Regions from separate parts of the Pseudomonas sp. Z4-7 genome, predicted to be linked through region 3. Evidence: predicted binding sites of a transcription regulator. Region 3 holds the regulator's gene; each other region holds the start of a gene.
The links. Region 3 encodes FliA, which starts transcription of late flagellar genes. Its sites were predicted from a motif close to CTAAAGTTTNNNNNNNNNNNGCCGNTAA; they were not measured.
Positions count from the first base shown of each region.

Region 1: J3P91_RS16060 (methyl-accepting chemotaxis protein) is a predicted target of FliA. The motif match lies at 7,789-7,816, and genes of this name have one in related genera.
Region 2: J3P91_RS26800 (methyl-accepting chemotaxis protein) is a predicted target of FliA. The motif match lies at 8,294-8,321, and genes of this name have one in related genera.

Region 1 is NZ_CP071642.1:3,578,229-3,588,041, reverse strand. It holds gene J3P91_RS16085 (arabinose transporter) at 1-1,035, shown strand, start outside; gene J3P91_RS16080 (response regulator) at 1,032-1,664, opposite strand; gene J3P91_RS16075 (cache domain-containing protein) at 1,696-3,057, opposite strand; gene J3P91_RS16070 (carbon starvation CstA family protein) at 3,387-5,447, shown strand; gene J3P91_RS16065 (YbdD/YjiX family protein) at 5,463-5,660, shown strand; gene J3P91_RS16060 (methyl-accepting chemotaxis protein) at 5,954-7,750, opposite strand; gene J3P91_RS16055 (TonB-dependent siderophore receptor) at 8,105-9,813, shown strand, end outside.
Region 2 is NZ_CP071642.1:5,932,949-5,942,761, reverse strand. It holds gene J3P91_RS26830 (acetyl-CoA hydrolase/transferase C-terminal domain-containing protein) at 1-972, shown strand, start outside; gene J3P91_RS26825 (xanthine phosphoribosyltransferase) at 1,080-1,652, opposite strand; gene rep (DNA helicase Rep) at 1,707-3,716, opposite strand; gene J3P91_RS26815 (putative bifunctional diguanylate cyclase/phosphodiesterase) at 3,991-5,661, shown strand; gene J3P91_RS26810 (NorM family multidrug efflux MATE transporter) at 5,771-7,165, opposite strand; gene J3P91_RS26805 (LysR substrate-binding domain-containing protein) at 7,324-8,244, shown strand; gene J3P91_RS26800 (methyl-accepting chemotaxis protein) at 8,426-9,813, shown strand, end outside.
Region 3 is NZ_CP071642.1:4,342,390-4,352,202, reverse strand. It holds gene flhF (flagellar biosynthesis protein FlhF) at 1-1,319, shown strand, start outside; gene fleN (flagellar synthesis regulator FleN) at 1,436-2,266, shown strand; gene fliA (RNA polymerase sigma factor FliA) at 2,263-3,006, shown strand; gene J3P91_RS19495 (chemotaxis response regulator CheY) at 3,174-3,545, shown strand; gene J3P91_RS19490 (protein phosphatase CheZ) at 3,564-4,349, shown strand; gene J3P91_RS19485 (chemotaxis protein CheA) at 4,380-6,638, shown strand; gene J3P91_RS19480 (protein-glutamate methylesterase/protein-glutamine glutaminase) at 6,687-7,823, shown strand; gene J3P91_RS19475 (flagellar motor protein) at 7,823-8,563, shown strand; gene motD (flagellar motor protein MotD) at 8,579-9,463, shown strand; gene J3P91_RS19465 (ParA family protein) at 9,513-9,813, shown strand, end outside.

The DNA.
Region 1 (9,813 bases), 760 kb from region 3:
CTGGTGGTCGGGGCACAGTTCGCCGCGGCGCTGCTGTCACGGGCCTGGGCCGGCAATTTTGCCGACCTGCGTGGCGGCAAGCGCGCGGTCATGGCCGGGCTGGTGACGGCCGCCGTTTCTGGGCTGGTCTATCTGCTTTCCCTGGCGTTCGTTGCCGCGCCGGCTACGTCGGTCTGGCTTTTGTCGGGCGGCCGCGTGCTGCTGGCGATCGGAGAAAGCCTCATCGTCACCGGAGCGATGGGCTGGGGCATCGGCCTGGTGGGGCCGCAGCATGCCGGCAAGGTCATGGCCTGGAACGGCATCGCCATGTACGGCGCCTACGCACTAGGGGCGCCGCTCGGTGTTGGGTTGAATGCCGGTTGGGGCTTCGTGGGCATCGTCCTGGCCTCGATGTTCGTGCCGCTCCTGGCATTGCCGATTGTCGCCGGCGTGCGCGCCGTCGCCCCTACGGCGACCCGGCGTACACCGTTCTACAAGATGCTCGGCGCCGTCTGGGTTCCTGGCTTGGGGTTGGCGTTCTGCAGCGTCGGTTTTGGTGTTCTCACGGCGTTTATCGCCCTGTTGTTCGCGGCCCGGGAGTGGGGCAACGCTTCGTTGGCGTTCACCGCGTTCGGCGTGGCGTTCATCGGTGCGCGCCTGCTGTTCGGGCACCTTCCGGACAAGATTGGCGGCGCCCGTGTGGCACTGGTTTGTGTATTGATCGAAAGCGTTGGGCTGCTGCTGATCTGGAGCGCCGACAGCGCGACCAGCGCCTACCTGGGGGCGGCACTCACCGGTTTCGGTTATTCCCTGGCGTTTCCCGGCTTTGGCGTGGAGGCGGTGCGGCGTACGCCACCACAGGCTCGCGGTCTCGCCATGGGCGCCTATGTCGCCTTTCTCGATATTGCCTTGGGCATCACCAGCCCGCTGGCCGGCCTGTTGGCGAGTGGCTGGGGCATTGGTGCGGTTTACCTGGGCGGCGCCATCGCCGTGGCGCTGTCGTTTGTAGTGGCTTTGGTGTTGCTCGGAAGGCAGCCAGGCAAGCTCCCTCGCTAGCGGGAAACAAGTCCGTGATCGATCGCGTATTTCACCAGTGCCGCAGGCTTGTCGATATTGAGTTTGCGGCGGATGCTCAGGCGGTGGGTTTCGACGGTGCGTACGCTGATGTCCAGTTCACGGGCCATTTCCTTGTTGTTGAGCCCCTCGACCATTTTCGCCAGGACCTGGCTCTCGCGCGGCGTCAGTTCGCTGTCGGTGTTCGGGTCGGTGGCGAGGCGCTGGGCGATCTCGGCGCTGTAGAAGGTGCCGCCGCCGATGATGGCTTCGATGGCGGCAATGATCTCCTTGGAAGGTGAATTCTTCAGCACGTAACCGCTGGCACCGGCGCGCACGGATTCACTGATGTACTCATGATTGTCGTACATGCTCAGGATGAGGATCTTCAAGCCGGGGTATTGCTTGCCCAGCAGCCGGGTCAGCTCGAGGCCGTTCATGTCCTTCAGGCCGATGTCCATCAGCAGCAGGTCCGGCTGGCAGCGCCCGACCATGTCGATCGCTTGCGCGCCGTTCTCCGCTTCGCCGACCACGTCCAGGCGGGGCATGACGGACAGCAGCGCGCGAATGCCGTCACGAACCAGCGAGTGATCGTCGACCAGGGCGACGCGTATGGCGGGGGGCAGGGTCATGGGCAGGTGCTCTTGTGGAAATGAACGCGCATCAACTTTCCGTGGCCGACAGGGTCATGGGCAACAGGATATCCAGTTCGCTTCGTCCCGGAACCGAGGTCATTTCCAGCCGCCCGCCAAAATGCTCGACCCGTTCGCGGATATTACGCAGGCCGATGCCGGTGTGACCACGCTCGACCTGCGGGACGTTGAAGCCCATCCCGTCATCCACCACGGTCAGGCGCAGGGATTGGCCCGAACCGAACAGGGTGATGGCGACTCGTTTCGCCCCGGCGTGTCGCTCGATGTTGGTCAGCGCCTCCTGGGCAATCCGGAACAGCGAGACCGGGGCGCCGTTTTCCAGGCGACAGTCGAATTCGTTGCTTCGGTAGGACACTTCCAGGCCACTGCGCTGTTCGAATTCGGCCGCGAGTTGGCCGATGGCGGCGGGCAGGCCCAGGGTATCGAGCAACGAGGAACGCAGATCATGGGAAATACTGCGGATTTCACCGATCGCTTCGCCCAGTCGATCGGTGGCATTCTTCAAGATGCCGAGGCCATTTTCCTGGCCGTTCTCGATCACATGGCTGGCCAGTTCGAACTGGAACTTGATCGAAACCAACAGCTGGCTGATGCCGTCGTGGAGTTCGCGAGACACCCGCGAGCGCTCTTCCTCCTGCAAGCTGACGATACGCTGGTTCAAGCGCTGCAGTTTCTTGTCGGCCAGGCGATGCTCGCTGACATTGAGGGTGATGCCGCCGGCAAACACCAGCAGCACCGCGACCAACGCGATGGCGGCGATGGCCTGCATGGTGGTGTGGATGCCCTGGGCCACTTCGGCGCGAGCCTGCTGGGTGGCGCGTTCGACGTCTTCCAGGTAGATCCCGGTGCCCAGCATCCAGCCCCAACGATCGAGCATCACGACGTAGGCGAGCTTGTCGGTTACCTGACCGGAGGAGGGCTTGTTCCAGGCATAGCGCTGAAAGCCTTCGCCTGATTCGGCGCTCTTGAGCAAGGCCTGGATGACGGGCAGGCCCTGAGGATCCTTCATGTCCCAGAGATATTGCCCCACCAGCTCCGACTGGCGGGCATGCATCAGGCTGCGACCCTGGCGGTCGTAGACGAAAAAATAACCGTTGATGCCAAAGCTGAGCTTGCGCAGTTCTTCCAGTACCTGCTGTTGTGCCCGCGCATCTCCCTGGCCGTCGTTGTACAACGGGGCGATCAGGCTCTGCGCCATCTCTACGTAGTTCTTCAGCTCGGCGCGTTTACTGGCCAGGATACTGTCTTCGATCAGCTGCGCCTGTTGGTCACCCAACTGGCGATTGAGCGAGATGACCAAGGCACCAATAACGGCAATCGCCAGGACCAGCGGCAGGATCCCGAGAGCGACGATCTTGTGTTTGAGCAGCATCTGTACTCCTGTCCGGATCCGGCGGGGAGGCGAATGGCGGCATCATATGCCAAACCCATGGGTGAAACATAAAACCTGTGGGAGCGAGCCTGTGTGGGAGCGAGCCTGCTCGCGAAGGCGGTGTGTCAGGTAACGACAATGCTGAGTGATCCGACGCCTTCGCGAGCAGGCTCGCTCCCACAGGGGGACACAGGAGGAAGGGGCATCTACGTAGTACTACGGATTTATTTATTGACGGCCAGCAGGGATATTGGGCCAGCTCCGAATTGCCGGGGCCACACTATAAAAACAATCGCCGCAATCCATTGGATATCGGCAGGAGACATGCAATGACAACCCGTCTGGTTAAACACCTCGCCTGGTTTGCCGTGGCTGTTCTGGGAGCGTGTGCGCTGAGCGTCGTGGCCCTGCGCCGCGGAGAGCCGATCAACGCCCTCTGGATCGTCGTCGCAGCCGTGGCCATCTACCTGGTCGCCTACCGCTACTACAGCCTCTTCATCGCCAACAACGTGATGCAACTCGATGCGCGCCGGGCCACGCCCGCCGTGCTCAACAACGATGGCCTGGACTACGTCCCGACCAACAAACACATCCTCTTCGGCCACCACTTCGCGGCCATTGCCGGCGCGGGGCCGCTGGTCGGGCCGGTGCTGGCGGCGCAGATGGGCTATCTGCCCGGCACGCTCTGGCTGATCGCCGGCGTGGTGCTGGCCGGTGCGGTGCAGGACTTCATGGTCCTGTTCCTGTCGACCCGCCGCAACGGTCGCTCCCTGGGCGACATGGTGCGCGAGGAAATGGGCCGCATCCCCGGCACCATCGCGCTGTTCGGCTGCTTCCTGATCATGATCATCATCCTCGCGGTGCTGGCGCTGATCGTGGTCAAGGCCCTGGCCGAGAGCCCGTGGGGCATCTTCACGGTGATGGCGACCATCCCGATCGCGATGTTCATGGGCATCTACATGCGCTATATCCGCCCGGGCCGCATCGGTGAAATCTCGCTCATCGGCGTGCTGTTGCTGCTCGGTTCGATCTGGCTGGGCGGGCAGATTGCCGCCGACCCGGTCTGGGCCAAGGCCTTCACCTTCACCGGGATCCAGATCACCTGGATGCTGATCGGCTACGGTTTTGTCGCCGCGGTGCTGCCGGTGTGGCTGATCCTGGCGCCACGGGACTACCTGTCCACCTTCCTCAAGATCGGCACCATCATCGCCCTGGCGATCGGCATCCTGGTGACCATGCCCGAGCTGAAAATGCCGGCGCTGACCCAGTTCACCGACGGCACCGGGCCGGTGTGGAAGGGCGGTCTGTTTCCGTTCCTGTTCATCACCATCGCCTGCGGCGCGGTCTCGGGTTTCCACGCGCTGATCTCCTCGGGCACCACGCCCAAGCTGCTGGATAACGAAACCAACGCCCGCTACATCGGTTACGGCGGCATGCTGATGGAGTCGTTCGTGGCGATCATGGCGATGGTCGCGGCCTCGGTGATCGAGCCGGGCGTGTACTTCGCCATGAACAGCCCGGCGGCGATCGTCGGCACCGACGTGGTGGCTGTGGCCCAGACCGTCAGCAGCTGGGGTTTTGCAATCACCCCCGACGCGCTGCAAGCGGTGGCCAAGGACATCGGCGAGACCACCATCCTGGCCCGTGCCGGCGGTGCGCCGACCCTGGCGGTGGGTATCGCGCAGATCCTTCACTCGGTGCTGCCGGGTGAGAACACCATGGCGTTCTGGTACCACTTCGCGATCCTGTTCGAAGCGCTGTTCATCCTCACCGCGGTAGACGCCGGCACCCGTGCCGGGCGGTTCATGCTGCAGGACCTGCTCGGCTCGTTCGTGCCGGCCCTCAAGCGCACCGAATCGTGGACCGCCAACCTGATCGCCACCGCCGGCTGCGTCGCGCTGTGGGGCTACCTGCTGTACCAGGGCGTGATCGATCCGCTGGGCGGCATCAACACCTTGTGGCCGCTGTTCGGCATCTCCAACCAGATGCTGGCCGGTATCGCGCTGATGCTCGCCACAGTGGTGCTGATCAAGATGAAGCGCCAGCGCTACGTCTGGGTCACGCTGCTGCCGGCCAGCTGGCTGCTGATCTGCACCACCACCGCGGGCCTGATCAAGCTGTTCGACGCCAACCCGGCGATCGGCTTCCTGGCCTTGGCGCGCAAGTACAACGATGCCCTGGCCGCCGGCCAGATCCTGGCCCCGGCCAAGAGCATCGAGCAGATGCAGCACGTGGTGTTCAACGCCTACACCAACGCAACGCTGACGGTGTTGTTCCTGTTCGTGGTCTTCAGCATCCTGTTCTATGCGCTCAAGGTTGGCATCGCCGCCTGGGGCACGAAAGAACGCACGGACAAAGAAGCACCATTCCAGGCCCTGCCGGACGCTTGATAGGGGATTGCAACGATGTTCAATGACTTGAGTCGCCTCGGTAAATACCTCGGTCAGGCCGCCCGCCTGATGGTCGGCATGCCCGACTACGACAACTACGTCGAGCACATGCAAACCAAGCACCCCGACAAGCCGCTGATGGACTACGAGGCGTTCTTCCGAGAACGCCAGGAAGCCCGCTACGGTGGCAAGGGTGGCCCCAAATGCTGTTGAACTGAAGTAATCCCCTGTGGGAGCGAGCCTGCTCGCGAAAGCGGAGTGTCAGTCAAGGACGATGTCGACTGACCTGACGCCTTCGCGAGCAAGCTCGCTCCCACAGTTGTTTGGGGTGAATTCAGGATTGTATGTGCGCAGAAAGGCCAATGTGGCGAGGGAGCTTGCTCCCGCTGGCGTGCGCAGCAGGCCCCGGCGGTTCTTCAGGCTGACCGCATCACCCGTCTTGCGACTGCTGCGCAGCCGAGCGGGAGCAAGCTCCCTCGCCACAGTTGTCTGGCTTGATCCTTTGATCAGTCAGCCAGCAACACCGCCGCATCAAACCCCACCCGCAGGTTGCCCCAGTGACGGCCGCCAAAGAAGAACGGTACGTCGATCTCGGTCATGATTTCCCCGGTGTCGCGCAGGTAGGTCTGGAGCAGGAAGCGCTGGACGTTGCCCGCCGCGCGCAGGCCAATCGGGTCGTTGAAGATCCGCTTGTTGCGGCACACCGGCAGGTCGACCGCGCGGTCGCCAGTGGGTTGCTTGGACACCCAGCTGTTGTTGACCGGGCAATAGCCCTTCGTATCGACGATGAACGAGACCTTGCCGCCCGGCGTGCTGCGGGTCAGCTTGTCGCATTCCTCCTGGCAGACCCGGGCGAAGCGTTCGGTGTAGCTGGTCATGTATTGCTTGGGATCGGTGCCCGGGATCAACTGGTAATTCTGGTCGAACAGGTTGACGCCTTCTTCCTGCAGCGCCTGCAGCTGAACCTGGAGCGTGTCGCGGCATTCGCTGGCGCGGGTGATGGCGGCGTCCAGCTTGCCGTGGCCGAGCACGAAGCGGCCCAGCAGCGTCTGGACCTTCTCGGCAACACCGGACAGATCGCGGGTGGCGGTCGCCGACTGCTGCATGCGCTGGTCGATCGACTGGCTGTCGGCATGGATCTGGGTGACGCGTTCGTTGATACCGGTGTTGGAGTCGGCGAACTGCTGGATGTGGTCGGCGATATCCGCCAGTTTGCCGTTGGTGGACTCGAAGTCGACGATCATGCTCTCGAAATGGCCAGAGGCGCGTTCCACTACCTTCTGGGTTTCCCGGGCGCTGTGGCTGATCTGGGTGGTCTGCTCGTGGGTGGAGCTGACCTCCTGGAGCATCGCGTCGATGTTGCGCGAAATATCGTCGGTAGCCCGGCTGACGTTTTGCGCCAGGGTGCGCACTTCATCGGCGACCACGGCGAAGCCACGGCCACTTTCCCCGGCGCGCGCCGCTTCGATGGCGGCGTTGAGCGCCAGCAGGTTGGTCTGGGCGGAAATCTGCTGGATCAGCCCGACGATGGATTTGATGCTCGACGAACGCTGGTTCAGCGCGTCCACCAGCGTGGCGAATTCACCCAGGCTGCTGGAAATCTCGCTGATGTTGCCAGTCACTTCCAGCAGCTCGGCATAGGAATCGCGGGCCATGTTCAGGTTCTGCGCGGTGGTGCTGGAGATGCCCTGGGTCTGGCGCGAGACTTCTTCGATACGGCCCACGGCGGTGTTGCTCTGGTCCATCACTTCCTTGGCGAAGCGCGCCTGGTGGGTCGCGCTGTCGCTGGAGTCGCTGATGTTCTTCAATGAACGGGCCGACTCCACGGCAATGTGCACCGTCAAGGCCTGGACGTTGCTGATGATCTCGCGCTGCTTGGCCAGGAAGCGGTTGCAGGTGGCGGCCAGCGTGCGGATCTCGTCATGGGTGACCAGCGGCAAGTCCTTGGACAAGTCACCTTCGCCGTTGGCGATCTCTTCCAGCGCCTTGGTCATCACAGTGACGGGGCGCACGATGAGGTGGCGGAAATACCAGACCATGAAGCTGATCATGCCGAACGTCAGGAGCGCGCCGAAGAGCAGGGCATGGGTGAGGCTGTCGAGGCGATCTTCGATCTGGCCCAGCAGCGCGGCGTCCAGTTGGGCCGTGCGCAACTGCACGAGAATATCGGCCCGGGCACTGACGGCGACCCAGTACAGCAGGCCACTGACGACGACCAGCAGGAAAAGGCTTGAAAGCTTTTTGGTGAGGGTATCGAAGAATTGCATCTCGATAGACTCGTACAAGGCCTTTAACGTCTGCATGCCGCTGCTCCTGGGCAAAAAAATCACTGAATGGAATACATTCGACCGCTGACGCCAAAGCTTTAGGGTAGCAGGGCGATTTGATATCACTTTGTGGGAGCGAGCTTGCTCGCGAAGGCGCAGGTACAGCCAACATCAATGCTGGCAGACCCACCGCTTTCGCGAGCAGGCTCGCTCCTACAGGGTGTAGAGCGCTATCAATTTGATACAAAAGATTTACTGGGAATGATTCTCAAAGTATATTCGCTCTCATTCACATCCCCCCATGAGTGCAGCGTCTTGAATCGTTCCACCCCCCTCGCTTACCGCAATGCCCTCGTCAAATGTGTTTTACCCGCGCTGTCCTGCTGTTTCATGGCAAGCCCCTTGAAGGCCCAGGACACCCTTGAACTGCCCACCACGGATGTGCAAGGCAGTCGGATCATTCAGGACGAAGGCTACACGGCGACGCAAGCCAGCACGGCGAGCAAGAGCGATGTACCGATCAAGGAAGAGGCGCAGTCGATCAACGTGGTGACCCAGCAGACCCTGGCGGACTACCAGGTGCGCTCGCTGGACGACGCGATGAAGTTCGTCAGCGGCGTCAGCCAGGGCAACACCCTGGGGGGATCCCGGGACTCGCTGGTCAAGCGCGGTTTTGGCACCAACGATGACGGTTCGATCCTGCGCGATGGTGTGCGTTCGAACCTGGGCCACAACTTCAGCGCCACCACTGAGCGAGTCGAAGTGCTAAAAGGCCCGGCCTCTATGTTGTACGGCGCGCTGGAACCGGGTGGCCTGATCAACGTTATCAGCAAGAAGCCCGAATACACCCAGAGCACCACGCTGAGCGGCTCCGCCTACAGCGAGGGCGGCGGCACCATGGCCCTGGACACCACCGGGCCGTTGGGCGACACCGGGTTGGCCTATCGCCTGATCGCCGAACGCGGCCATGAGGATTACTGGCGCAACTACGGCGTCAATGAGAGCACGCTGGTGGCGCCATCGCTGGCCTGGACCGGTGAGCGTGCTTCGTTGAACCTGAGCTACGAGTACAACGAATATTCCAACCCGTTTGACCGTGGCACGGTGTTCAAGAATGGGCATCCGGCCGACATCGACTATGACAAGCGCCTGGACGAGCCTTGGGCCAAGAGCGTCGGGATCCGCGAGACGGCCACCGCGCGGTTCGAGTACGAGTTGAGCGAAGCGTGGAAAACCCGGGTGACCTACGGCTGGAACAATGACCGCTACAGTCTTGCGATTGCCCAGCCCGCTACGCTCACAGGAAATGTTCTGCGCCGCAGGGCCAATGGCGCCCATTACGATGATGAGACCCGTTACGCCAGTTGGGATTTCATGGGTAAGCAAGAGCTGCTCGGACAGCGTCATGACCTGTTGCTCGGCATCGATAATCAGGTATCGGATCAATTCCGGGGCAAGACCTATCGTGGCAACCCCCAGCCCGGCTTCAACATAACTTCACCGGTTTACGGCAACCTGCCAGAGCCGAGTTTGGTCAGCACTACCGACAGTGACCTGCGCAACCAATTGAACTCCAGTTCCGTGTACCTCAAAGACAACTGGCATTTGGATGACCGCTGGATTTTTGTAGTCGGTGGTCGTTATCAACATTACGACCAATACAGCGATCAAGGTGTAGGTAGCGATTACGAACTCAATCGCGATGACAACGGCGACGCCTTCGTGCCATTTCTCGGCCTGGTCTACAAAGCCACCGATAGCCTGTCGCTGTATGGCAACTACAGCCGTTCCTTCAAGCCGAACGACGACGTTGACGACGCCGGCAATACCTTCGATCCGGAAGAGGGCCGCAGCTATGAAATCGGCGCCAAGTACGATCCGCTCCCAGGCTTGAATATCAACGTTGCGCTGTTCGACATCGTGAAGAAAAACGTCGTGACGTCCACCACGGTCAATGGCGTGACGCTGGCGGAAGCCGCCGGCAAGGTAGGTTCCCAGGGTCTGGAACTCGACATCACGGGCCGCCTCGCCGACCGCTGGGACTTGATCGGCACTTACGCCTACACCCACACCGAAATACTGGATGATCCAAGAAACGA
Region 2 (9,813 bases), 1.6 Mb from region 3:
GGGATTATCCGGCGCAAGGTCTATCCCGATGAGCCGACCCAGGAGCAGGCTAACGCCGGGACACTCGACGAGGCGGCGCAACCCGACGGCATTTGCATCCATGGCGGGTTCTTCCTCGGCCCGGGCAGCTTCTACGAGCGTTTGCGCGAATTGCCGCAGAGCCGGCGCTTCGAATTCAACATGACGCGCATCAGCTACATCAACGAGCTGTACGGCCAGGAACAACTCAAGCGCCTGCAGCGGCTTGATGCGCGGTTCATCAACACGGTGTTCACCATGACGCTGCTCGGTGCCGGGGTGGCTGACCAATTGGAAGACGGGCGGGTGCTCAGCGGTGTGGGTGGGCAATACAACTTTGTTGCCCAAGGGCATGCACTGGAAGGGGCGCGCTCGATCCTGCTGCTGCGCAGTTGGCGCGAGTCAGGCGGCGTGGTCAGCTCCAATATCGTCTGGGAATACGGGCATTGCACGATTCCCCGGCACCTGCGGGACATCGTCGTGACCGAGTACGGCATTGCCGACCTGCGCGGCAAGACCGACGCGGCGGTGATCGAGGCATTGCTCAACATCAGCGATTCACGCTTCCAGCCGGGGCTGATCGAGCAGGCCCAGAGCGCCGGCAAGTTGCCGAAGGATTTCCGTCTCGACCCACGTTTCGCCGACAACACGTCGGAGCGTTTGCAGGCGATCCAGGCGCGGCATCCCAATTTGTTCCCGGAGTATCCGTTGGGCTGCGATTTCGATGGGCTGGAGCGGGATCTGCTGCGAGCGCTGAACTGGCTCAAGAGCAAATTCAAGCTCACCGAGATCCTGGAGTTGGGCAAGGCCGCGTTGGATGCACCCGAACCTTGGGAGTTTGCCGGGCATCTGGAGCGGATGCAGCTGACGAGCCCGGAGGGGCTCAAGGAAGAGTTGGCCCAGCGGTTGCTGCTGGCGGGGCTGAAGGCGACTGTGCAACAACAAGCAACCTGACCCCTGTGGGAGCGAGCTTGCTCGCGATGGCGGTGTATCTGCTAAATAAAATGTGTCTGACAGACCGCTATCGCGAGCAAGCTCGCTCCCACAGGGGATATGGGAGATCAGTCGATGAAGGTCACTACCCCACCCACCAGCGATTTCACCCGCGCCAACGACTCGACGCGGTAGCCCTGGGCATCCAGCTCAGCGCGGCCACCCTGGAAGGATTTCTCGATCACGATGCCCAGCCCGGCCACGGTAGCGCCGGCCTGCTTGATGATGGAAATCAGCGCCTGGGAGGCTTTGCCGTTGGCCAGGAAGTCATCGATGATCAGCACTCGGTCGCTGCTGGTCAGGTGGCGCGGGCTGATGGCGACGGTGCTTTCGGTCTTCTTGGTGAACGAATACACGGTGGCGGACAACAGGTTCTCCGTCAGGGTCAGCGACTGCTGTTTGCGCGCGAAGATCACCGGCACGCCAAGGTTCAGCCCGGTCATGATCGCCGGGGCGATGCCCGAGGCCTCGATGGTGACGATCTTGGTGATGCCCGAATCCTTGAACAGCGCGGCGAATTCGTCGCCGATCAGCTTCATCAACTGCGGGTCGATCTGGTGGTTGAGGAACGCATCAACTTTCAGGACCTGATCGGAAAGCACGATGCCTTGTTCACGAATTTTCTGGTGCAGGGCTTCCATGAAGCCTCCTCTGATGACGCGTCGGCGCCTGAAGTCAGTGAAAAATAATCGATTCTAGCGCTTCAACATCGCGCGTATATCCGCCAGGGCGCTGTTGCCGCGAACGACTTTGACTTCCGTCGGCGTGTCGTCGTTGCCCTCCCAGGCCAGGTCGTCCGGCGGCAGTTCATCGAGAAAACGGCTCGGCGCGCAGTCGATCACTTCACCGTACTGCTTGCGCTTGGCGGCGAAGGTGAAGGCCAGCGTCTGGCGCGCCCGGGTAATCCCGACGTAGGCCAGGCGCCGTTCTTCTTCGATGGTGTCGGCTTCGATGCTGGAGCGGTGCGGGAGGATTTCCTCTTCCATGCCCATGATGAACACGTAGGGAAATTCCAGGCCCTTGGAGGCGTGCAGCGTCATCATCTGCACGCCTTCGGCGCCTTCTTCCTCTTCCTGCTGCCGCTCGAGCATATCCCGCAAAACGAGCTTGCCGATGGCGTCCTCGACGGTCATGTCGCCGTCTTCATCCTTTTCCAAAGTGTTTTTCAGCGCTTCGATCAGGAACCAGACATTGCCCATGCGGTAGTCGGCGGCCTTGTCGCTGGAACTGTTGGTGCGCAGCCAGTTTTCATAGTCGATGTCCATGACCATGCTGCGCAGCGCCGCGATCGGATCTTCGCCGGCACACTGCTCGCGGACCTTGTCCATGAAGCGCTTGAAGCGCGCCAGGCGGTCGGTGAAGCGGCTGTCGAGGTGCTCGCCCAAGCCGATTTCATCGGTGGCGGCGTACATCGAGATCTTGCGCTCGGTGGCGTAGTTGCCGAGTTTTTCCAGGGTGGTCGAACCGATTTCCCGGCGTGGCACGTTGATCACCCGCAAGAAGGCGTTATCGTCGTCCGGGTTCACGATCAGGCGGAAGTAGGCCATCAGATCCTTCACTTCCTGGCGTCCGAAGAAGCTGTTGCCCCCCGACAGACGATAGGGGATCTGGTGATGCTGCAACTTCAGCTCGATCAGCTTGGCCTGGTAGTTGCCGCGATAGAGGATCGCAAAATCGCTGTACGGCCGGTCGGTGCGCAGGTGCAGGCTGAGGATTTCCATGGCCACGCGCTCGGCTTCGGCGTCTTCGTTGCGGCAACGGATCACACGGATCTCGTCGCCGTGGCCCATTTCGCTCCACAGCTGCTTTTCGAATTCGTGGGGGTTGTTGGAGATCAGCACGTTGGCGCAGCGCAGGATGCGGCTGGTGGAGCGATAGTTCTGCTCCAGCATCACCACCTTGAGCGATGGGTAGTCTTCCTTGAGCAACATCAGGTTTTCCGGCCGCGCGCCGCGCCAGGCGTAGATCGACTGGTCATCGTCGCCGACCACGGTGAACTGGTTGCGTTTGCCGATCAGCAGTTTCACCAGCAGATACTGGCTGGCGTTGGTGTCCTGGTATTCGTCCACCAATAGGTAACGGACTTTGTTCTGCCATTTCTCAAGGATGTCGGCGTGGTCCTGGAACAGCTTGACCGGCAGCAGGATCAGGTCGTCGAAGTCCACCGCGTTGAAGGCCTTGAGGGTGCGCTGGTAGTGGGCGTAGACGATGGCGGCGGTCTGTTCCTTGGGGTTGCGGGCGTTCTCCAGGGCTTCGGGCGGCAGGATCAGGTCGTTTTTCCAGGCGCCGATCATGTTCTTGATCTCGTCGACGCCGTCGTCGCCCGAGTATTCCTTCTGCATGATGTCGGTCATCAAGGCCTTGACGTCGGTCTCGTCGAAAATCGAGAAGCCCGGCTTGTAGCCCAGTCGCGCGTGTTCCTTGCGAATGATGTTCAGGCCCAGGTTGTGGAACGTACAGACCGTCAGGCCACGGCCTTCGCCGGCGCGCAACAGACCGCCGACCCGTTCCTTCATTTCCCGCGCGGCCTTGTTGGTGAAGGTCATCGCGACGATGTACTGGGCGCGGATGCCGCAATTCTGGATCAGGTGCGCGATCTTGCGGGTGATCACGCTGGTCTTGCCGGAGCCTGCACCGGCGAGCACCAAAAGAGGGCCGCCGACATAGTTCACGGCTTCTTGCTGCCGGGGATTGAGTCGGGACATGACAGGGTTCAGGGAGTCGTTTGCGAAATGGGCCGGCATTTTAACAGGCTCTGAGATTTGTGCTGCTCTGTCCGACTTGTGACGCTGCACATCATCTTCAATTGCCGCTTTTGTTACTTTCCCTCAGGATGCGGACGGGATTTGGGTCTAACGTTCGTTTTTAAGGTGAAAAACCGTCAAAACCGAGTGTTTGAGAACCATTGGCATTGGTGATTGCCCGTCGGCGAGTCATAATGCCCCGCGCCTACCACCTTGCAGAGTCTAGGGAGTCAGCTTGTCTACGCCTGTCGAACCCTTGCGTTTGCTGTTATTGGCCGAAACGCCTGAGTGGTCAGCGATATTGCGCGAGTGCCTGGCGCCCATGGGCCCCTCGGTCGTGTTGCTCAGCGCCCCGAGCTGGGAGTCGGTCAGCAGCCTGTTCGAAGACAACCGCAATGCGGTCCTGTTGACTATCGCCGCTTTGCAGCCGGCGCCCGGTCGTTGCCGCCTGCCAACGGTCCTGTTGCTTGAGCACGAACCGGCGACTCCCCCGGACGGCGTCAGCGACTGGCTGGTGCGTGACGTACTCGATGAGGCGACGCTGCGTCGTTGCCTTCGTCATGTGCGCGAGCGCGGGGTGCTGGAAAATACTCTGCAACGGCTCGCCGAGCAGGACCCGTTGACCGGCATCGCCAACCGCCAAGGCTTCCAGACCCTGCTGGCGGCACGCCTGGCTGAAAACGAAGGCCGTGGCCTGGCGCTCGGCCATCTGGATCTCGATAACTTTCGTCACGCCAACGACGCGCTCGGTCATCAGGCCGGCGACCGTCTCATCCTGCAGGTGGTCTCGCGGCTCAAGGGCGCGCTGGAAGTCGGTGATCAACTGGCGCGGCTGGGCAGCGACGAATTCGCCCTGCTGATCGATACCCGCCGCGCGCCCCAGCGGGCCGAGTGGATGGCTGAGCGCATCACCGAAGCCATGGCCGAACCCTACTGGGTCGATGGCGAGAGCCTGCTGATCGGCTGCAGCCTGGGGATCGCCCATGCTCGCGCCCAGGCCGGTGCCGACCCGCTGATGTGGCACGCGCATATCGCCATGCAGCAGGCCAAGAGCACGCAAGGCTGCACTTTTCATATCTTCAATGAGCGCATCAATCGCAACGCCCGCAGTCTCGCCGACCTGGAAAGCGAACTGCGCCGGGCGCTGCGTCGCGACGAACTGGAATTGCATTACCAGCCGCGGCTGAACCTTGCCGATGGCACCATTGTCGGCCTCGAAGCCCTGGTGCGCTGGCGTCACGGCGAGCGCGGGCTGCTGCCGCCAAGCGAATTCGTGCCGCTGGCCGAGCAGAGCGGCCTGATCGTACCGTTGGGCTACTGGGTAATTTCCCGGGCGCTACGAGACATGCAGGCCCTGCGCGAGCGGGGCCTGGCGCCGCTGCACATGGCGATCAACCTGTCGTTCCGGCAATTCCAGGACAGCCAGCTGCTGCCGACCTTGAGTCGGTTGATCAGCGAACGGGGTGTCGAGGCCCAGTGGCTGGAGTTCGAACTCACCGAAACCGCCGTCATGCGTCGCAGCGAACTGGTCAAGCAGACCATGGATGCCCTGGGGCGCCTGGGCGTGCGGTTCTCCCTGGACGATTTCGGTACCGGATTTTCTTCGTTCGTGCACCTCAACAGCCTGCCCATCGCCCTGCTCAAGATCGACAAGAGTTTCGTTGGCGGCATGGAGCAGCGTGAAGAGAACCGCAAGCTGGTGCATGCGATGATCAACCTGGCCCATAACCTCAATCTTGAAGTCGTGGCCGAAGGCGTCGAGACCCATGAACAGATGGATCTGCTGCGGGGTTTCGGTTGCGATCAGGTGCAGGGCTTCCTGATCAGCAAGCCGCTGCCGTTGGTGGAGTTGGTTGAATACCTGGCGTTTGAAGGTGGCCAGGCGACGCAGGAAATCGTGAGCTGACACAAACCCTGTGGGAGCGAGCCTGCTCGCGAAAGCGGGGTGTCAGCCGGACATCCACCAACTGACACACCGCCTTCGCGAGCAGGCTCGCTCCCACAGGGGAAATGTTTCACTTCGCCTGGATCGCTTCGAAATTCTGCTGCTCCGGCTCGCTGCGAATCATCCGCTTCATCTTCCACTCGAATGCCCACGTCAGGCTCACCGCCGCGCACGCCAGCCCCAGGGCCAGGCCCCACCAGACACCAGTCGGCCCCCAGTTCAAATGAAAGGCCATCCACCAGGCAGCGGGCGCGCCAATCAGCCAGTAGCAAGCCAGGCCCACCAGGAAGGTGGTCTTGGCGTCCTTCAGGCCACGGATACAGCCCATGGCAATGGTTTGCGTACCGTCGAACAGCTCGAACCACGCCGCCACGGCCAGCAGGCTCACAGCCAGGTCGATCACCGGGCGGAACGCCGGGTCATTGTGATCCAGGAACAAACCGATCAGTTGATTGGGCAGCAGCCAGAACACCATGGCGAAGGCCAGCATCGCCGCTGCGCCAAAGCCGATCCCGACCCGTCCGGCCAGGCGCGCCATGAGCAATTGCCCAGCGCCGTAATGCTGGCCGATGCGCATGGTGATCGCGTACGACATGCCCGCCGGAACCATGAATGCCACCGAGACGATTTGCAGAGCGATCTGGTGCGCAGCCAACGGCGTGCTGCCCATGGTGCCCATGCACAGCGCGGCGAACGCGAACAGCCCGACTTCCACGGCGTAGGTACCACCAATCGGCAGGCCCAGGCGCCACAGTTCCTTGAGGTATTGGCGATTGGGCCGCGACAGGCCTTCAAGTAATGGATAGGCGCGGTAGGCCGGGTGCCGGTGGATGTGCCAGGCGAGCACCAGGGCCATGCAGTTGGCAACAATCGCCGTCACCAGGCCGATCCCCATCAGGCCGAGCTTCGGCAAGCCGAACATGCCGGTGATGAGCGCGTAGTTGAGCAGGAAGTTGGCCACCGTGCCGCCGAGGCTGATCACCATGACCGGAGTGGCCCGGCCGATCGCGCTGGTAAATCCACGCAGGGCCATGAAACTCAGGTAGCCGGGCAGGGCGAACGGCAGCACCAGCAGGAACTGGCCGGCGGCGAGGACGTTGGTTTCAGTCTGGCCGAACAACAGCAGCACCGGCTTGAGGTTCCACAACAGCAACCCGGCCACCAGCGCCATCAACCAGGCCAGCCATAACCCGGCCTGGGTCAGCCGGGTGGCGCCTTCAATATCGCCAGCGCCCTGGCGGATCGCGACCAGCGTACCGACTGCAGCGATCACGCCGATGCAGAAAATCGACACGAACGAGTAACTCGCCGCCCCCAGACCGCCACCGGCCAAGGCTTCCGGACTCAGGCGCGCCATCATCAAGGTGTCGGTCAGCACCATCAGCATGTGCGCCAGCTGCGAAGCAATCAACGGCCCCGCCAGCCGCAGGATGGCCCAGAGTTCGGTACGCACCGGATGCCGCATGATCGTCACGCTCCATGTTCAAACAAGGCAGTAAGACGTCGATTCTCGGCGCATGCGGTGGTTTGCACAAAAGGATAAATCCGATTGCTGGCATGATTAAAACTCATGCTGGGCGAATCTTCTGATAGGGTTCGAAAAAAGCCACAGGAGCCTTTCCGATGTCTCGTCGCCTCCCTCCTCTTTATGCGTTGCGGGCATTCGAAGCGGCGGCGCGATACAGCTCGTTTACCCGGGCCGCTGAAGAACTGTCGATTACCCAGAGCGCGGTCAGCCGGCACATTCGCACGCTTGAGGAACACTTCGCCTGTCGGCTGTTTCAGCGCAGCGGCCGCAACCTGCAACTGACCGAGGCGGCACGCCTGCTGCTGCCGGGCGTGCGGGAGGGTTTCATGGCGCTGGAGCGTGCTTGCCATACCTTGCACGGCGAGGACGGAATTTTGCGCATGAAGGCTCCGTCGACCCTAACCATGCGTTGGTTGCTGGCGCGCCTGAGCCGCTTTCGGCATCTGCAACCCGGCAACGAAGTGCAATTGACCAGCGCCTGGATGGACGTCGACTCGGTGGACTTCAACACCGAGCCGTTCGACTGCGCGGTTCTGCTGGGCAACGGGCACTTTCCGGCGGACTGGGAGGCCAGTCTGCTGTTCCCCGAGGAGCTGATTCCAGTCGGCGCACCGACTCTGCTCAACGACCAACCCTGGGACGTGGCGCGGCTGGCCAGCGCCGAGCTGTTGCACCCCACGCCGGATCGCCGGGATTGGCGCAACTGGTTGCAGCGCATGGGGCTGGCGGACAAGGTCTCGCTCAAGGGCGGCCAGGTGTTCGATACGCTGGAACTGGGCATGATCGCTGCCGCGCGGGGCTATGGTGTCTCCATGGGCGATTTGTTGATGGTCGCCGAGGACGTTGCCCAAGGACGCTTGAGTCTGCCGTGGCCTACGGCTGTTGCCAGCGGCGAGCACTATTACCTCGTCTGGCCGAAGACCCGGCCTGGAGGTGAACGTTTGCGCAGGCTTAGCGATTTTCTCCAGGGCGAGGTAAGCGCCATGCAACTGCCCGACGTGAAACGCCTGGCCTGAAGGGACAAACAGGCCCCGCTGGCGACTTGGCTTTATTCCTTCCAAAGCGCTCAAGTATTCGGTTCTGCGGCCGAATCCGTGAACATAGAACCTTCGTACAGAAAGGGCCCACACCTCAAAAAATAGAATGCCGAGCGTGCGACGTGATCAGGATGATCCAGTCTCTCGGCCAGGAGCCGTCATGTCTCAACCCCGCGCCCGGATCGCCTCACAGCTAGGCCTTGCCCTTGCCGTGATACTGGCGGTCGTGATTTCCGGCAGTACCGTCTTCGCCTTGCGTTCACTGGACGCCGCCAACCTTTCCACTCGTGAAGAGCACCTGGCCAGCGAAGCGCGCCTGATGGCCGACCAGCTCAATACCTTCCATAGCACCTTGCGCGAGAGCACCCAGCGGTTGGCGGGGCTGTTCGAAAAGCGCTTCAGCGCGGGTCTGAGCGTGCATCCGGACCAGTCGGTGACGGTGGCGGGCGTGCAGACGCCAGGCTTGAGCCTGGGCAGCGAAGTGTTGAACAACAACTTCAAGGAAGTGGACGAGTTCAAGGCGATGACCGCCGGCGTGGCGACTATATTCGTGCGTAGCGGCGACGACTTCATCCGCGTCAGTACCTCGGTGAGCAAGCAGGACGGTACGCGGGCCATCGGCACCGTACTCGACCGCGCGGGCCCGGCGTACGGCCCGGTGATCAGCGGGCAGAGCTACATCGGCCGGGCCTTGCTCTTCGGTCGTTTCTACATGTCGCAATACACGCCCGTTCGCGACGGCAGCGGCAAGATTATTGCCGTGTTGTATGTAGGATTCGATTACACCGATGCGCAGAATGCGCAATTCGACAACCTCAAGCGCTTCCGCATCGGCCAGACCGGTTCCCTGGCGCTGTTGGACGAACAGAACAAATGGTTGGTACCGCCAGCGGGTGTGCAGGCGCTGGACAACGCCACCGCGGCTATCACCGGTTTGATCAAGAAGCCGGGCAAGGGTGCGTTCTGGGAAGACACCGCAGAAGAATTCTACAGCGTCGCCGTGACGTTCGAGGGCGGGCCGTGGGCGGTGGTGGCGAGCATGCCGAAAACCGAAATCAACGCAGTAACCTGGAACGTCGGTACGCAACTGGCCATTGGCAGCCTGCTGGCAATGTTGCTGGCGGTTGGCGCGGCGGTGTGGCTGTTGCGTAGCAAACTGGCGCCCTTGGGCGATCTGGTACGTCAGGCCGAAGCGCTGGGCGCCGGCGACCTGAGCGTGCGTCTGAACGTATCCAGCCACGATGAAATTGGCCAACTGGCCCGTGCCTTCAACCAGATGAGCCAAGCCTTGTCGACCATGGTCGAGCATATCCGCAAGGCCTCGCAGGAGGTCAACAGTCGTGCCCAGGCGTTGTCCGGATTGTCCAGCGGTGCGTATGAAGGGATGGAGCAGCAGTCCGGCGAAATCACCAGCATGGCGGGCGCAGTGGAAGAGTTCAGCGCCACCTCGTTGAACATCGCCGATAACATGGGCAATACCGAGCGTCTGGCCCAGGACAACGCCCAGCAGACCCGCATCGGCCGTACCTCGATGGACGAAGCTTCGTC
Region 3 (9,813 bases):
TGCGTCAGGCCATGAAGCTGGTACGTGACGAGCTGGGCGCTGAAGCAGCCATCATCGGTAATCGCCGGATCGCCGGCGGTGTCGAGCTGACGGCTGCCCTGGATTACAAATTGTCGGCGCTGGCCCCACGGGTTCCGAACATGGAGCTTGAGGATGAGCTGCGCAAGACCCAGTCGCGCATCGCCAGCGCCCAGGCCGAACTGAGCCTGCGCAGCAGCGAAGGCGAAGGCAGCGCGGGGACCAATCGTCAATTGTTCGCCGGCCAGCCATTGACGGCCGGCCTGCCGCTGACCGCTGCCGAACCGCTGATCGAGCCAGCCCAGGCCGAGCCGCGTCGTCCGGTACCGGCGCCAGCCGCGCCAGCCGCGGGTGTCGACCCACGTGCCCTGGACTCGATGCGCTTTGAACTCAACAGCCTGCGTGAGCTGATGGAAGTCCAGCTTGGCTCGTTGGCCTGGAACCAGCTGCAAGGCAGCCGTCCGGCCCAGGCCAACCTGTGGCGTCGCCTGCAACGCATCGGCTTGTCCGGCCCGTTGTCCCGCGACCTGCTGGCACTGATCAACGATATCGAAGAGCCTCGCCAGGCCTGGCGCATGCTGTTGGCGCACCTGGCGCGGATGATCGCCACGCCGGAAGTCGAGCCGCTGGAAGAGGGCGGGGTGATTGCCATGGTCGGCCCGGCCGGCATGGGCAAGACCACCACCCTGGCCAAGCTCGCCGCCCGTTATGTACTCAAGTACGGCGCCCAGAGCATCGCCCTGGTGAGCATGGACAGTTTCCGCATCGGCGCCCAGGAGCAACTCAAGACCCTGGGCCGGATCCTCAATGTGTCGGTGACCCATGTGGATCCGGGCCAATCGCTGGCCCAGGCGCTGGAACCACTGCTGCGCAAGCGCGTCGTGCTGATCGACACCGCCGGCCTGCAAGCCAGCGATCCGGCCCTGCGCATGCAGTTGGAAAGCCTGGCCGGGCGTGGCATCAAGTCAAAAAATTATCTCGTGTTGGCAACCACCAGCCAGAAACAGGTTCTAACCGCCGCATACCACAGCTACAAACGCTGCGGGCTGGCCGGCTGCATCCTGACCAAGCTGGACGAAACGGCAAGCCTGGGCGAGGTGTTGAGCCTGGCGATCGGTCATGAACTACCGGTGGCCTACCTGACCGACGGGCCGCGGATCCCGGATGATTTGCATCTGCCGCGCCGTCATCAACTGGTCAGTCGTGCCGTGAGTGTGCAAATGCAGGAAGAACCCAGCGACGAAGCCATGGCTGACATGTTCGCTGACATCTACCACAGCCCGACCAAGCAGGTCGGCTGAGGTAATCATGAATATTTTTTGTACCTACATCGATGGTCTGCCATGCATTGTTCCGTATGCGAACGCGCAGCCAGTAATGTGGCCTCCGTCTAAGTAAGACAAGGTAAAGAACGAACATGGGCAGCATGCATCCCGTACAGGTGATCGCGGTGACCGGCGGCAAAGGTGGCGTCGGGAAGACTAACGTGTCAGTGAACTTGTCCCTGGCTCTGGCAGAGCTTGGCCGACGGGTCATGCTGCTGGACGCCGACCTGGGCCTGGCGAACGTCGACGTGCTGCTGGGGCTGACCCCCAAGCGCACGCTGGCGGACGTGATCGAAGGCCGCTGCGAACTGCGCGACGTGCTCCTCCAGGGGCCTGGCGGGATTCGCATCGTGCCGGCCGCCTCCGGTACCCAAAGCATGGTTCACCTGACGCCGGCGCAGCACGCCGGCCTGATCCAGGCTTTCAGCGACATCGGCGACAACCTCGATGTGCTGGTGATCGACACGGCCGCCGGTATCGGTGACTCGGTGGTCAGTTTTGTCCGCGCCGCCCAGGAAGTCCTGCTGGTGGTTTGCGACGAACCGACCTCCATCACCGATGCCTACGCCCTGATCAAACTGCTTAACCGCGACTATGGCATGAACCGATTCCGCGTCCTGGCCAACATGGCCCAGAGCCCGCAGGAAGGACGCAACCTGTTCGCCAAGTTGACGAAGGTCACGGATCGCTTCCTGGACGTCGCCCTACAATATGTCGGCGCAGTGCCTTACGACGAAAGCGTACGCAAGGCTGTCCAGAAGCAACGTGCCGTCTATGAAGCTTTTCCACGTTCCAAATGCGCGCTGGCGTTCAAGGCTATCGCCCAGAAGGTCGATACCTGGCCGCTGCCGGCCAACCCTCGCGGGCATCTGGAATTTTTCGTCGAGCGTCTCGTGCAACAAACGGCAGGGCCCGTGTTATGACAGCCAGCGGTTACAACCATCTCTACAAAAAATCGGCACGGGACGCCCAGTACGAACTGATCGAGCGTTATGCGCCGTTGGTCAAGCGCATCGCCTATCACTTGCTGGCACGCTTGCCGGCCAGCGTCCAGGTCGAAGACTTGATCCAGGCGGGCATGATCGGCCTGCTCGAAGTGTCGAACAAATACGACGCGAGCAAGGGCGCCAGTTTCGAAACGTATGCCGGTATCCGGATTCGCGGAGCGATGCTCGATGAAGTCCGCAAGGGCGACTGGGCGCCGCGTTCGGTGCACCGCAATACCCGTATGGTCAGTGACGCAATCCGCGCGATTGAAGCTAAAACCGGGCGTGACGCTAAAGATCACGAAGTTGCGGCCGAACTCCAGTTGAGTCTCGATGATTATTACGGGATTTTGAACGATACCTTGGGCAGCCGCCTGTTCAGTTTCGACGACCTTTTGCAGGACGGCGAGCACGAAGGGCTGCACGAGGACAATGCGAGTGCTCACATGGAGCCGTCGCGTGACCTGGAAGACGAACGTTTCCAGAGCGCGCTGGCGGATGCGATTGCCAATTTGCCGGAGCGTGAGCGACTGGTCTTGGCGCTGTACTACGACGAAGAGCTGAACCTCAAGGAAATCGGTGAGGTCCTGGGGGTCAGCGAATCGCGGGTCAGCCAGTTACACAGCCAGTGCGCGGCCCGCTTGCGGGGGCGTTTGGGGGAGTGGCGAGCGCGCTGACAGGCAGTGTGGGGACGCTGCGAGCGGGGCTGGCATGGCATGTGCCGGGCCAGTCTCCATCCGTGGGACTCCATACCGTTGTCGAGTGTTGTGCCGGATTGATTGAAATGGCGCGTCCAGGTGCTGGGCGCGTTTAAGACTGCTTGGAGGTCGAATTGGACAAGAACATGAAAATCCTCATCGTTGATGACTTCTCAACGATGCGGCGGATCATAAAAAACCTGTTGCGTGACCTCGGGTTCACCAACACGGTCGAGGCTGACGATGGCACCACTGCCATTCCAGTCCTCAACAGCGGGAGCATCGACTTTCTGGTGACTGACTGGAACATGCCCGGCATGACCGGTATCGACTTGCTGCGCCACGTGCGCGCCGATGAAAAACTCAAGCACCTGCCGGTGCTGATGGTCACCGCCGAAGCCAAGCGCGAGCAGATCATCGAAGCGGCCCAGGCCGGTGTAAACGGCTATGTGGTCAAACCCTTCACGGCCCAGGCGTTGAAAGAGAAGATCGAAAAAATCTTCGAACGCATCGGTTAACGGCGCCACGGGGGAGCTATGGACAACGAATCTTCAATGGGCGATTTCGAATCGACCCTGAAAAAACATGCCCGCGAACTGGTCGACAGCCTTGAAAAGGGCCGCTTCGGTGACGCGGTTCAAATGATTCATGAGCTCAACCAGACCCGTGACCGCGGGCTGTACCAGGAAGTCGGCAAGCTCACCCGTGAACTGCACAGCGCGATCGTCAATTTCCAGATCGATCCGAACATGCCACAGGCCGAGGAAGTCTCGCAGATCACCGACGCCACCGAGCGCCTGGGGTATGTGGTCAAGCTGACCGAAGCCGCGGCCAACCGCACCATGGACCTGGTGGAAAGCGCTACTCCGCTGGTCAACGGCCTGAGCGAGGAAGCCCAGGCGTTGAGTACCGATTGGGGGCGCTTCATGCGTCGCGAAGTCGGTGCCGAGGAGTTTCGCGAGTTGGCCCGTCGGGTCGACGGTTTCCTGACGCGCAGCAGCAGCGAAAACCGCGCCGTGGCGAGCAATCTCAATGACATCCTGCTGGCCCAGGACTACCAGGACCTGACAGGCCAGGTGATCAAGCGCGTGACCCAGTTGGTTACCGAAGTGGAAAGCAATTTGCTCAAACTGGTGCTCATGGCCAGCCAGGTTGATCGCTTTGCCGGCATCGAACACGACCGTGCGGCGATACTTGCTGAAAAAGATCCACAAAAACATCTCTCTCAGGGTGAAGGTCCGCAGATTCATGCCGATAAAAGAGAAGACGTTGTGTCCGGTCAGGACGATGTGGACGATTTGTTGTCCAGCCTTGGATTTTGAGTTTTAGCCCTATTTTAGGAGCAGCCATTAATGAGCTTCGGCGCCGATGAAGAGATCCTTCAGGATTTCCTGGTTGAGGCCGGCGAGATTCTAGAGCAACTGTCCGAACAGCTGGTCGAGCTGGAAAGCCGACCAGATGATGCGGATCTGCTCAATGCAATTTTTCGCGGTTTCCACACTGTAAAAGGAGGCGCCGGCTTCCTCCAGCTCAATGAGCTGGTGGAGTGCTGCCACATTGCCGAAAACGTGTTCGACATCCTGCGCAAGGGTGAGCGTCGCGTTGACTCGGAATTGATGGACGTCGTGCTCGAAGCGCTGGATGCGGTCAACAGCATGTTCAGCGAAGTGCGCGAGCGTTCGCCGATCACCCCCGCCACGCCTGAGCTGCTTGCTGCATTGGCGCGCCTGGCGGAGCCGCAGTCGGCTGACGAAGCCGCGCCGGTCGCCGAGCCTGTTGCTGAAGAGCCGGTTGCCGAGGAATCGGGTGACATTACCGACCACGAATTTGAGTCGCTGCTGGACTCGCTGAGTGCCGTCAAGGCCCAGGCCGAGGCTCCGGCCGCACCCGCCGCAACCGCTGCGGCGCCAGCCGCCGCTGCCGCCGGCAGTGATGAAATCACCGACGCCGAGTTCGAGTCGTTGCTCGACCAGCTCCACGGCAAAGGCCAGTTCGCTCCTGATGCCGTTGCCGCCCCGGCGGCCCCGGCCGCGCCAAAGGCTGCGGGGGATAACTCCGACATCACCGACGACGAATTCGAAGCGTTGCTCGACCAGTTGCACGGCAAGGGCACCTTTGCCGTCGATGCGCTGGATTCGGCCATCGCTGCTGCGCCAGCCCCGGCCAAGCCAACCGCGGCCGCCGCCGGTGGCGACCTGATCAGCGACCACGAGTTCGAATCACTGCTCGACGAATTGCACGGCAAGGGCAAGTTCAGCGAAGTCGGGACGGCCACCGCCGCGCCTGCCGCCGCCACTGCTGCGCCGGCCGCCAAGGCCGTGCCCAAGCCCGCTGCCAAGGCACCGGACCCGAAGGCCGAGACACCCAAGCCTGCCGCCGCCGCAGCGCCGGCACCAGCCCGTGCGCCGTCTGCGCCCCCTGCGGAGAAACCGGCGAGCGAAGCCGAGACCACCGTTCGGGTCGACACCGCGCGCCTGGACGAAATCATGAACATGGTCGGCGAACTGGTGCTGGTGCGTAACCGCCTGGTGCGCCTGGGCCTCAACAGCCAGGACGAAGCGATGTCCAAGGCCGTGTCGAACCTCGACGTGGTCACGGCTGACCTGCAGACCGCGGTCATGAAGACCCGGATGCAGCCGATCAAGAAAGTCTTCGGGCGCTTCCCGCGCTTGGTTCGTGACCTGGCTCGCCAGCTCAAGAAAGAGATCAACCTGGAACTGGTGGGTGAAGAGACCGACCTCGACAAGAACCTTGTCGAGGCCCTGGCCGACCCGCTGGTCCACTTGGTGCGCAACGCGGTCGACCACGGCATCGAGTCGCCGGAAGAGCGCGAGGCCTCGGGCAAGGTCCGCAGCGGCAAGGTGATCCTGGCCGCCGAGCAGGAGGGCGACCACATCCTGCTGTCGATCTCCGACGACGGCAAGGGCATGGACCCGAACGTGCTCCGGGCGATCGCGGTGAAACGCGGCGTAATGGACAAGGACGCGGCCGATCGCCTGAGCGACACCGAGTGCTACAACCTGATTTTCGCTCCGGGCTTCTCGACCAAGACCGAGATATCCGACGTGTCGGGTCGTGGCGTGGGCATGGACGTGGTGAAAACCAAGATTTCCCAGCTCAACGGCTCGATCAACATCTACTCGACCAAGGGCCAGGGCTCGAAAATCGTCATCAAGGTCCCGTTGACCCTGGCGATCATGCCGACCCTGATGGTGATGCTGGGCAACCAGGCCTTCGCCTTCCCGCTGGTCAACGTCAACGAGATCTTCCACCTCGACCTGTCGCGCACCAACGTGGTCGACGGCCAGGAAGTGGTCATCGTGCGGGACAAGGCGCTGCCGCTGTTCTACCTCAAGCGCTGGCTGGTCAGCTCCGCCGCTCATGTCGAGCAGGGCGAGGGCCACGTGGTGATCCTTTCGGTGGGCACCCAGCGGATCGGCTTCGTCGTCGACCAACTGGTGGGCCAGGAAGAAGTGGTCATCAAGCCGTTGGGCAAGATGCTCCAAGGCACCCCGGGCATGTCCGGCGCCACCATCACCGGCGACGGCCGCATCGCGTTGATTCTCGATGTGCCTAGCATGCTCAAGCGCTACGCCGCCCGGCGTATTTGATTCTGGAGGGGTGCGGCCTGGCGCCGCGCCTCGTCTAACGGAGTGTTTATGGTAGTTAAAGTCCTGGTGGTGGACGATTCGGGGTTCTTCCGCCGCCGCGTCTCGGAAATTCTTTCGGCGGACACCAGCATTCAGGTCGTCGGTACGGCGACCAACGGCAAAGAGGCTATCGATCAGGCGCTGGCGCTCAAGCCGGACGTGATCACCATGGACTACGAGATGCCGATGATGGATGGCATCACGGCGGTGCGGCATATCATGCAGCGCTGCCCGACCCCGGTGTTGATGTTCTCGTCCCTGACCCATGAAGGCGCCCGTGTCACCCTCGATGCGCTGGACGCCGGGGCGGTCGACTTCCTGCCGAAGAATTTCGAAGACATCTCGCGCAACCCGGACAAGGTCCGCCAGTTGCTGTGCGAGAAAGTCCACAGCATTTCCCGCAGCAATCGCCGGGTCAGTGCCTACAGCGCACCGGCGCCCGCGCCGGTTGTTGCGCCGACGTCCGCGCCCGCGTCTTCTTCCTCGTCGAGCAGCTTCAATCCGGCCCCGGTACGCAGTGCTCCGGCACCGGCGCCGGCGCGTTCGGCACCGGCCAGCGCAGCGTCGCCGGCACCCAAGCGCAAGGCCTACAAACTTGTTGCCATCGGTACGTCCACCGGCGGCCCGGTGGCGCTGCAGCGGGTCCTGACCCAACTGCCGGCGAATTTCCCGGCGCCCATCGTGCTGATCCAGCACATGCCTGCGGCGTTCACCAAGGCGTTTGCCGAGCGCCTGGACAAACTCTGCCGCATCAGCGTCAAGGAAGCCGAGGACGGCGACATCCTGCGGCCGGGGCTGGCGCTGTTGGCGCCGGGTGGCAAGCAGATGATGATCGACGGCCGTGGCGCGGTGAAAATCCTGCCAGGTGACGAGCGTCTCAACTACAAGCCTTGCGTGGACATTACCTTCGGTTCCGCGGCGAAGTCCTACGGCGACAAAGTTCTGGCGGTGGTCCTCACCGGCATGGGCGCTGACGGTCGCGAGGGCGCGCGCCTGCTCAAGCAGGGCGGCAGCGCGATCTGGGCCCAGGACGAGGCCAGTTGCGTGATCTATGGCATGCCCATGGCAATCGTCAAGGCCGACCTGGCCGACGCGGTCTACAGCCTGGACGACATAGGTAAACATCTGGTCGAGGCGTGCCTGTAATGGACGTGCTCAGCCTGATCGGCATCATCATGGCGTTCGTCGCCATCATTGGTGGCAATTACCTGGAAGGCGGTCACCTCGGCGCGTTGGCCAATGGCCCGGCCGCGTTGATCGTGATCGGTGGCACCGTAGGCGCTGCGCTGTTGCAGTCGCCGATGAGCGCCTTCAAGCGCGCCATGCAGGTATTGGTGTGGATTCTGTTCCCGCCGCGGGTCGACCTGGCCGGCGGCATCGACCGCGTGGTGAACTGGAGCCTGACCGCCCGCAAGGAAGGCTTGCTGGGGCTGGAAGGGGTGGCCGACGCCGAACCCGACAGCTACTCGCGCAAGGGCCTGCAATTGTTGGTCGACGGCGCCGAGCCGGAAGCGATCCGCAGCATCCTGGAGGTGGATTTCTACACCCAGGAAAGTCGCGACATCGAAGCGGCGAAAGTCTTCGAAAGCATGGGCGGCTATGCGCCGACCATCGGCATCATCGGTGCGGTGATGGGCCTGATCCATGTGATGGGCAACCTGGCCGACCCGTCGCAGCTGGGCAGCGGCATCGCCGTGGCCTTCGTCGCTACCATCTATGGCGTGGCGAGCGCCAACCTGGTGCTGCTGCCGATCGCGGCCAAGCTCAAGTCCATCGCGTTGCGCCAGTCGCGCTACCGCGAAATGCTGCTGGAAGGCATCTTGTCGATCGCCGAAGGTGAAAACCCGCGCTCCATCGAGTTGAAGCTCCAGGGCTTCATGGACTGATGGAGGATATGGAAGATGGCGCGTCGCAGACATCGTGAAGAACACGTCAACCATGAACGCTGGCTGGTTTCCTACGCCGACTTCATCACGTTGCTGTTTGCCTTTTTTGTGGTCATGTATTCGATCTCCTCGGTCAATGAGGGCAAATACAAGGTCATTTCCGAAGCGTTGATTGGCGTTTTCACTGACTCGGACCGTGCTCTCAAGCCGATTCCCATCGGCGACGAACGGCCGAAGACGACGACCCCGGCGAAGCCGTTGGTCAAGGACAGCGAGCAGGTTGATGCTGGCATTGCCGGTGGCAGCGATCCGTTGAAAAGCATTGCCGACGACATCAGCGCGGCGTTCGGCGACCTGATCAGCTCCAACCAGATGACCGTGCGCGGCAATGAGTTGTGGGTCGAGATCGAGCTCAATTCCAGCCTGCTGTTCGGTAGCGGCGACGCGATGCCCAGCGACATGGCGTTCAATATCATCGATAAGGTCGCGGCGATCCTGAAACCGTTCGACAACCCGATCCACGTCGAAGGTTTCACTGATGACCAGCCGATCCGCACCGCGCAGTACCCGACCAACTGGGAGCTGTCGTCGGCCCGTTCGGCGAGCATTGTGCGCATGCTTGCCATGCAGGGCGTCAATCCCGGGCGCCTGGCCTCGGTGGGGTATGGCGAATTCCAGCCGGTGGCCAACAACGCCACCGCCGAAGGGCGCGCGCGCAACCGGCGGGTAGTGCTGGTGGTCTCGCGCAACCTTGATGTCCGGCGCAGCCTGACCGGTACCGGCACCGCCAATGCAAAACCCGATGCGGCATTGAAGCGGGCTGGCACACAAACTGCACCGACCCCGGTCAAGTCGCCGGAAAGACAGAACGCCGTCAATTCTCCGTCACCGGCTTTATAACCGAGCTATTTCTCGGTCGAACCCGTTTCGACCGGGAGGAACGATCCGAATGAGAGTCTGGGCAGTCGCCAATCAAAAAGGTGGTGTGGGCAAAACCACATCCTCCATCGCTTTAGCCGGTTTGCTGGCCGAGGCGGGCAAGCGCGTGGTCATCGTCGATCTGGACCCCCACGGCTCGATGACCAGCTATTTCGGCTACGATCCCGATAGCCTGGAGCACAGCAACTACGACTTGTTCCTGCACAAGGGCAGCGTGCCCGAGGGCTTGCCGGGCCAGTTGTTGCTGTCTACCAGTGACGAGCGGATTTCCCTGCTGCCATCGAGCACGGCCCTGGCCACCCTGGAGCGCC